2 regions of the Cellulomonas algicola genome follow, and region 1 is predicted to be linked to the other one. Evidence: riboswitches for the same ligand, from Rfam matches in the RefSeq annotation. Region 1 holds a riboswitch; the other holds the start of a gene.
What was found. Region 1 has a riboswitch for S-adenosylmethionine ahead of KOV94_RS00315 (NADPH-dependent FMN reductase). Riboswitches for the same ligand answer to the same signal wherever they lie in the genome.
Positions count from the first base shown of each region.

Region 2: linked by a shared signal. The riboswitch ahead of KOV94_RS13420 (LLM class flavin-dependent oxidoreductase) and the one ahead of KOV94_RS00315 (NADPH-dependent FMN reductase) in region 1 are both predicted to bind S-adenosylmethionine.

Region 1 covers NZ_JAHKSJ010000002.1:54,147-57,899, reverse strand. The annotation lists gene KOV94_RS00325 (AAA family ATPase) at 1-681, opposite strand, end outside; gene KOV94_RS00320 (tyrosine-protein phosphatase) at 803-1,609, opposite strand; SAM riboswitch class IV at 1,759-1,868, shown strand; gene KOV94_RS00315 (NADPH-dependent FMN reductase) at 1,884-2,462, shown strand; gene KOV94_RS00310 (flavin reductase family protein) at 2,459-3,001, shown strand; gene KOV94_RS21080 (L,D-transpeptidase) at 3,145-3,753, shown strand, end outside.
Region 2 covers NZ_JAHKSJ010000017.1:5,971-9,723, reverse strand. The annotation lists gene KOV94_RS13425 (NtaA/DmoA family FMN-dependent monooxygenase) at 1-767, opposite strand, end outside; gene KOV94_RS13420 (LLM class flavin-dependent oxidoreductase) at 778-1,929, opposite strand; SAM riboswitch class IV at 2,198-2,311, opposite strand; gene KOV94_RS13415 (nuclear transport factor 2 family protein) at 2,445-2,825, shown strand; gene KOV94_RS13410 (DUF4175 domain-containing protein) at 2,983-3,138, shown strand; gene KOV94_RS13405 (CsbD family protein) at 3,178-3,369, shown strand; gene KOV94_RS13400 (hypothetical protein) at 3,392-3,753, opposite strand, start outside.

The sequences.
Region 1 (3,753 bases):
GGTCCGCGACGACGACGCCCCGAGCATCCCGCCGCGGCGCAGCGCGATCGCGTCGATCTCCTCGATGAACCCGATCGCCCCGCCCTCGGTGCGGGCCGCGCGGCGCAGCGCCCGGAAGTACGCACGGATCTTGCGGGCCGTGGCGCCGTAGTACATCGACTGGAACGACGTCGCCGACACGAACAGGAACGGCACGCCCGCCTCGGCGGCCATCGCCTTCGCGGTCATCGTCTTGCCGGTGCCCGGCGCCCCCTCGAACAGCAGGCCGCGCCGCGGGGTGCCGCCCATCTGGTCGGCGAACTGGCGGTGCGTCTGGAACAGGTCGATCGAGCGGCGCACGTCCTCCTTCACCGGGTCGATCCCGATGACGTCGTCGAGCCGCACGTCGACCTGCTCGGGCCGGTAGGTGAGGTGCGGCGACCGCGCGGACCCGACCTGCGTGCCGACGAGCAGGAGCAGCATCGCGCCGAAGAACAGGACCGGGACGAGGACCAGCGGGTCGACCGCCGGGAGCGACGGGAGCGGGTCGCGGCCCAGCAGCGCGCTCACGATCACGTACGCCTCGGCCGCCAGCACGACGGCCGCGAGCCGGTACACGCGACGGCGACGCATGCGCTCGCGGTCGAGCGCGATGTCGTGCGCACCCTTGCGGATCGGGGAGACCAGCTCGTCCTCGTGCATGCGTCCGCCTTCCGTCGGCTCGGTCGCTCCATCGTCAGCGCACGTGGGAGGCCCGGCAACATCGGACATACCGGACCACCCGAACGGACCAACCGGACGAACCGCGCGGTGCGGCCCGCTGTCAGGCGTCGGCGCGCAGGGTGCGGCGCAGCGCCTCGACCTCGAGCGGCGTGAGCCCGAGCCCGTCGGCGAGGTACCCGTCGAACGACCCGAACCGGGCCTCGACGGTGTCGAGCGCGGCCCGCAGGTAGTCCTCGCGCACCTCGAGGAACGGAGAGACGAGGGCGGGGTCGCCACCCGCGGCCTCGAGCTGCGCGAGCAGCGGCGCGAACGTCGCCCGGACCGCCGGGTTGACCGCGAGGAACTCGTCCGTCGCGCCGTCCTCGTCGACGCCGGCCGCGAGCAGCAGCACGGTCGCGGCCCATCCCGTGCGGTCCTTGCCCGCCGTGCAGTGGAACAGCACAGGCGTGCCCTGCGCGTCGATGACGGTGCGCGCGAACGTCGCGTAGCCCGCGAGCGCCGCCGGCGACGACACGAGCCGCCGGTAGGTGGCGCGCATCTGCTCGGCGACGTCCATGCCGTCGAGCGTCTCGAGCAGCACCGCGGGACGGGTGAGCAGCGTGGCCGCCTGCGCGGCGGCGTTCCCGGGGAGGTCGGCGAGCACGTCGAGCTCGACGAGCCGCGCACCCGTGGGCACCCGCTCGGGCCGGGCCTCGCGCTCGGCGGCGGTGCGCAGGTCGACGACGGTGCGCACACCGAGCGCGGTGAGCACGGGGTCGTCGGGGACGCCGTCCGACGTGAGCTCGGCCGAGCGGAACGCGACGCCGCGCGCGACGGTCCCGCCGTCCGCGGTCGGGCGGCCGCCGAGGTCGCGCAGGTTGGTCACGGCGGTCGCGGGGAGCGCGTGCGGGTCGACGACGTCCGTCATGCGGCGATCGTGGCACGGCGGCGACGAGCGGGCGACGCCTCCCCGGTGGGCTGCGGCCGTGCGAAATCCCGACTGGTCTTGTCCGCATATCGAGAAGACGTCCCCCGACCCCTTGCCGCCGCCGCGACCGCTGGTAGAAACCGCGGCCAGGTCACGAGCACCAGCACGCAAGCCCCGGCTCGCTGGTCAGCAACCCCTCCACGACGGGGTGCTCCGGGAGATGACCAGGCCGCACCACCCGGTGCGGCAAGCGTGAACGTGAAGGAGCCGCACCGTGAGCCACCCGACCGGTCCGAGCGTCGTCGCCCTCGTGGGCAACCCGCGCCCGGCCTCCCGCACCCGCAGCACCGCCGAGCACGTCGCCGGCCGCCTGCTGCCGCACCTCGGCGCCGACCCTGCCGGCCCCACCACCGCCGGCGTGACGACCGTCGACCTGGCCGACGTCGCGGGCGAGCTGTTCGCGCCCGCGCGTCCGGCCGCCGACGCCGCGCTGCGGACCGTCGCCGCTGCGGGCGTCCTCGTCGTCGCGACGCCCGTCTACAAGGCGTCGTACACCGGGCTGCTCAAGGCGTTCCTCGACGGGTACGGCCCCGACGGGCTCGCGGGGGTCGTCGCGGTCCCGCTGGTCGTCACCGGCTCGCCCGCGCACGCGCTCGTCGGCGAGGTGCACCTGCGGCCGCTGCTCGTCGAGCTCGGTGCGACCGTCCCGACGCGCGCGCTCGTCGTCACCGAGGCCGACCTGCGGGACCCCGCGGCGCTCGACGCAGTCGTCGACCGCTGGCTCGACCGGGCCGCCGAACCGCTGCGCCGCGCCGTCCGCGACGCGGCCGACCTCGCGGAGGCGCTGCGATGACCGCCGAGATCCTGCGCGCGCTCGACGCCGACCTCGTCCAGCAGGACGAGGAGCAGCTCACGCCCGACGCGTACAAGGAGGTGTTCCGCCGGCACCCCGCGGGCGTCGCGGTCGTGACCCTCACCGACGGCGACCGGCTCGTCGGCTTCACCGCGACGTCCGTCATCTCCGTGTCCGCCGCGCCGCCGCTGCTGGCCTTCTCGCTCGCGTCGACGTCGTCGTCCTGGCCCGCCGTCTCCCAGGCCCGGTCGCTCGCGATCAGCTTCCTGTCCGGCGCGCAGGACGACGTGTCCGCCCGGTTCGCGACCAGCGGCATCGACCGGTTCGCCGCAGGCGGCTGGACCGCGTTGCCGACCGGCGAGCCCGTGATCGAGGGCGCCGTGTCGTGGGTGCGCGGGCGCGTCGTGCAGCGCACACCCGTCGGTGGGTCCTACCTGGTGTCGGTTCGCGCGCTCGCGCACGGCACGACCGACGAGGTCGCCCCGCTCGTCTACCACGACCGCACGTACCACCGGATCGGGGACGCGACCGCGATCTGACGCGTCCCGGCGAGCTGCCCACCGCCACCGGCGAGCCCCGCGCACCCCTCCGCGCGGGGCTCGTCCGCGTCCTCGCGGCGCTCGCGCCTTTGCCGCGCGGACCCTCGCTGACGGACGATGGGATCCCGACCCCGGAGGTCCTCGTGCGCACGTCCGTCCCCGTCAGCCGCCGCGCGGCCGGTGCGGCCGTCGCGCTCGCGCTCGCCGTCGGGGTGGCCGGGTGCGCCACGGACAGCCCTGTCGCGGCTCCCCCGCCCGTCGAGCTCGCCGCACCCGTCGCGGTCGCCAAGGCCGCCGCGCCCGCGCCACCCCCGCCCGTCGACCTCGCGACGCTGCCCGTGGTCGACGTCCTGCACGTCGTCCCGGGGCTGCCCGGCAGCGAGGGCCTGATGCCGCTCGAGAACGACGACCCGTCGCTCGGCCGGTGGCGGACCGTCGTCGTGTCCGAGCCGACCGCGGTCCACGCGAGCGTCGGCGGCCCCGCCGTCGGCGTCCTGCCGACCGACGTGCTCGGCGCCGCGAACGTGCTGCCCGTCGTCGACGAGGCCGCGGGCTGGGTCCAGGTGCTCCTCGCGACGCGCGGCGCGCTCCCCCGCGACGACCGCGCGCAGGTCAACGGGCGCACCGGATGGGTCCGCACGACGGACCTGATGCCGTCGGGCACCGACTGGTCGGTCGTGGTCGACGTGTCCGCGCAGACGCTCACCGTCGACGACGGCACGTCGGTCCGCACGTTCCCCGTGGTCGCGACG
Region 2 (3,753 bases), on a different contig from region 1:
CCCTTGACGTCGCGGTAGAACGCCTGGCCGTCCTCGAACGTCGAGTGCATCGAGAAGACGACGTCGGCGGTGGCCGCCGCGAAGTCGCGCCCGTCGGCCGAGTCGCCGGCCTGGAACAGGACCGGGTGCCCCTGGGGCCCGCGCGGCGTCGGGAACGTGCCGCGCACCCGGAAGTGCGGCCCTGCGTGCTCGACGTCCCGGACGGCGCCGTCGCGTAGGAACGCGCCGGCGGCCCGGTCGCCGAGCACGGCGTCGTCGTCCCACGAGTCCCACAGCGCGCGGGCGACCGCGACGAGCTCGGCGGCCCGCTCGTACCGCTCGGCGTAGGGCAGGAACCCGCCGCGGCGGAAGTTCGCGCCGGTGAACGCGTCCGACGACGTCACGAGGTTCCATGCGGCACGGCCGCCGGACAGGACGTCGAGCGTCGCGAACTGCCGGGCGATCTCCCACGGCTCGTTGAACGTCGTGTTGATGGTGCCGACCAGGCCGAGCCGGTCGGTGACGGCCGCGAGCGCGGCGAGCACGGGCAGCGTGTCAGGGCGCCCGACGACGTCGAGGTCGAAGATCTCCCCCTTGTGCTCGCGCAGGCGCAGGCCCTCGGCGAGGAAGAAGAAGTCGAGGCGGGCGTCCTCGGCCTTGCGGGCGAGGTGCTCGAACGACGCGAAGTCGATCTGGCTGCCGGAGTCGGGCTCGGTCCACACCGTGGTGCTGTTGACACCCGGGAAGTGCGCGCCGAGGTGGATCTGCTTGCGGGGGCGGTTCGTCATGGTCGGCGGCTCAGGCGATCGCGGTCGCGTAGCGGCTGACGGGGCGCGCCAGGCCGAGCGTGTCGCGGAACGTCGTGCCCGGGTAGGACTCACGGAACACGCCCGCTGCGCGCAGCAGCGGCACGACCTCGTCGGCGATGCCGTCGACGTCGGTGTGCAGCGCGGCGGGCCGCAGCGTGAAGCCGTCGACCGCGCCGGTCGTCGTCCAGTCCTCGATCGTCGCGGCGAGGTCCGCCGCGGTCCCGACGTGCGCGGCACCCTCGTGCGTGCGCCGCCCGGGGGCCGTCAGCGCGTCGAGCAGCGCGAGCCGCTCGCGGGCGGCGTGCTCGGTCCCGCCGAGGACCACGAACAGGTCGGCCACCACGCGGAGCTCGTCGGGGTCGCGCCCGACGGCGGCCGCAGCGGCCCGGATCTCGGCGCGCTGGAGCGCGGCGTCGCCGCGGTCGGCGGGGCGGATGCGCACGACGTCGGCGCGGTGCGCGGCGAGCGCGAACGACGACGAGGACCCGACGCGCACGACGACGGGCGGCTGGCCCTGCGGCGAGCGCGGCGTGATCGACGAGCCGCGCACGGCGAACCGCACGCCGTCGTGGTCGATGCGGTGGATCTTCTCGCGGTCGACGAACCGGCCGGTCGGGACGTCGCGGATCTCGGCGTCGTCCTCCCAGCTGTCCCAGAGCTTGCGCACGACGTCGACGGCCTCGTCGGCCTCGGCGACCGCGTCGGCCTCGTCCTGCGCGGGCTTGCGGCCGAACGCGGCGGCGACCTCGTCGGTCGTGGACCAGCCGACCTGCCAGGCGGCGCGACCGCGGCTCACGTGGTCGATCGTCTGGATCGCCTTGGCGACGTGGAACGGCTCGGTGTGCGTGGTGTCGACGGTCGCGACGAGCCCGATCCCGGAGCTGCGCGGGGCGAGCCGGGCGGAGACGAGCGCGGCGTCGAGCCGGCCGCGCAGCGTCGTGTTGCGGCTGGTGTGCAGCGCGAACGCGTCGTCGAACAGGACGTAGTCGAGCGTGGCGCGCTGCGCGGTCGCGACGAGCTGGCCGAGGCGCTCGGGGTCGAACAGGCGGTGCGGCTCGGAGCCGGTCGCGCGCCACGCCTCGGGGTGCGCGCCGGCGTCGGAGAGGTCGAGGCCGAGGTGGGTGCGGGGGGTCACGGTCATGGTGCGGGTCCGTCTCTGGGGTGCACGGCGGTTGCGGGCGCGCCGAGGGCGCGTCCGTGCCGGGACGTGGCGGTGGGGTGGGACGAGACGCCCGCGTCAGCGGGCGGCGGGGTCGGGGCGCGACGGGCTCCGACCGACGGTGCGGCGAGCGCGGGTGTCAGCGCGTGCGACAGGAGCGCAGGGGGCGACAGCGACACGTCAGGACGGCTGCGCGTCCAGGGGCTCGCCCGCTCATCGCTCTCTCCTCACGGCAGGCCGTGGGCCTGCGTCCGCGCCGTTGCCGTGGGCGGTGCGCTCACGGCCTGGTCGTCACCCGGGGCACCCCGCCGCGCGGGAGGGTTGCCGTCCAGCGAGCCGGGGCTTGGTGCTGGAGCTCATGACCCCGAGGTCTGGTGACCCCGGTGACGAGCACACTAGAAATCCCGACTGGATAGGTCAAGTATCGCCGCCGGTCGTTCTCGCATGCTGGACATCGATGTCCACCATGCGCACGTCGCGGTGCCACACTGCCCGGCATGTCCACACCCGAGCCGCACGCCTTCGCCGCCGCCTGGGTGGCCGCTTGGAACGCGCACGACGTCGAGACCGTCCTGGACCACTTCGCGGACGACGTCGTGTTCACCTCGCCCTTCGCCGCCCGGCTCCTGCCCGCGACGCAGGGGGTCCTGCGCGGCAAGGACGCCCTGCGGGCCTACTGGACGGAAGGCCTCCGACGGGTCCCTGACCTGCGGTTCTCCGTCGAACGCGTGCACGCCGGCGTCGACGTGCTCGTCCTCGGCTACCGCAACCAGTCGGGCGGCGTGGTCGACGAGGTCCTGCGCTTCGTCGACGGGCTCGTGGTCGAGGGGCACGGCACCTACCTCGTCGACCCGCCCACCGCGCAGGCGGGCGTCTGACGCAGGACTTCTCACCCCGCGTACCACCGTTCGCACAGGCCCGCCCGACGTGCGGCGCGCCCCTGGTCGCACGACCATGAAGGAGTTGCGACTGGAGAACCGCGGTCGTGGACGTCCGGCGGCCAACCCCGGCCACCGGGTCGAGAGAGGCAGTCAGATGGCTCTGTGGCTCATCCTCATCATCGCCGGCGTGGTGATGATCGTCCTCGGCGTCGCCGTCGAGGCCGCGAAGGTCCTGCTGTGGATCGGCATCATCCTGCTCGTCGTCAGCCTCATCGGCTGGCTCGTCGGCAGAGGGCGTCGCGCCGTCTGACTCCCCCGCACACGACAGCCCTCACGAGAGGAGAGACCCATGGGTCTGGACGACAAGATCGAGCACGCCGCCGAAGAGGCGAAGGGCAAGGTCAAGGAGGGCGCCGGCCGCGCGAGCGGCAACGAGCGCCTCGAGGCCGAGGGCCAGGCGGACCAGGCGTCCGCCAACGTCAAGCAGGCCGGTGACAAGGCGAAGGACGCCGTCGACGACGTCAAGGACGCCTTCAAGTAGACCGCTGCACCGGCTCGGCCGGTCAGCCCCGACGGGGACGGTCCGCACGGGCCGTCCCCGTCGTCGTCCCCGCTGGTCCCGCGGCCGTCCCCGCCCGCGCCGCGCGCATCCGCAGCCCGGCGACGCACTCGACCACGCCGACGGCGGCGAACGCCCACTGCACGGGCGACGTCCAGCCGACGAGCGGCAGCTGCACCGCGACCCACCCGGTCAGCGCCGCGCCGCCCACCGCCGCGACGACGGGCGCGTCCGCCGTCCGTCGCAGCGCGGTCACGAGCACGACCGTCTGCGGGACACCGACGAGGACCGCCAGCGCGACGGCCGGCACGACCGGCCCGGTGAGGGGCAGCACCTGCTCGAGGTCGTCGACGAGCGGCGCGAACG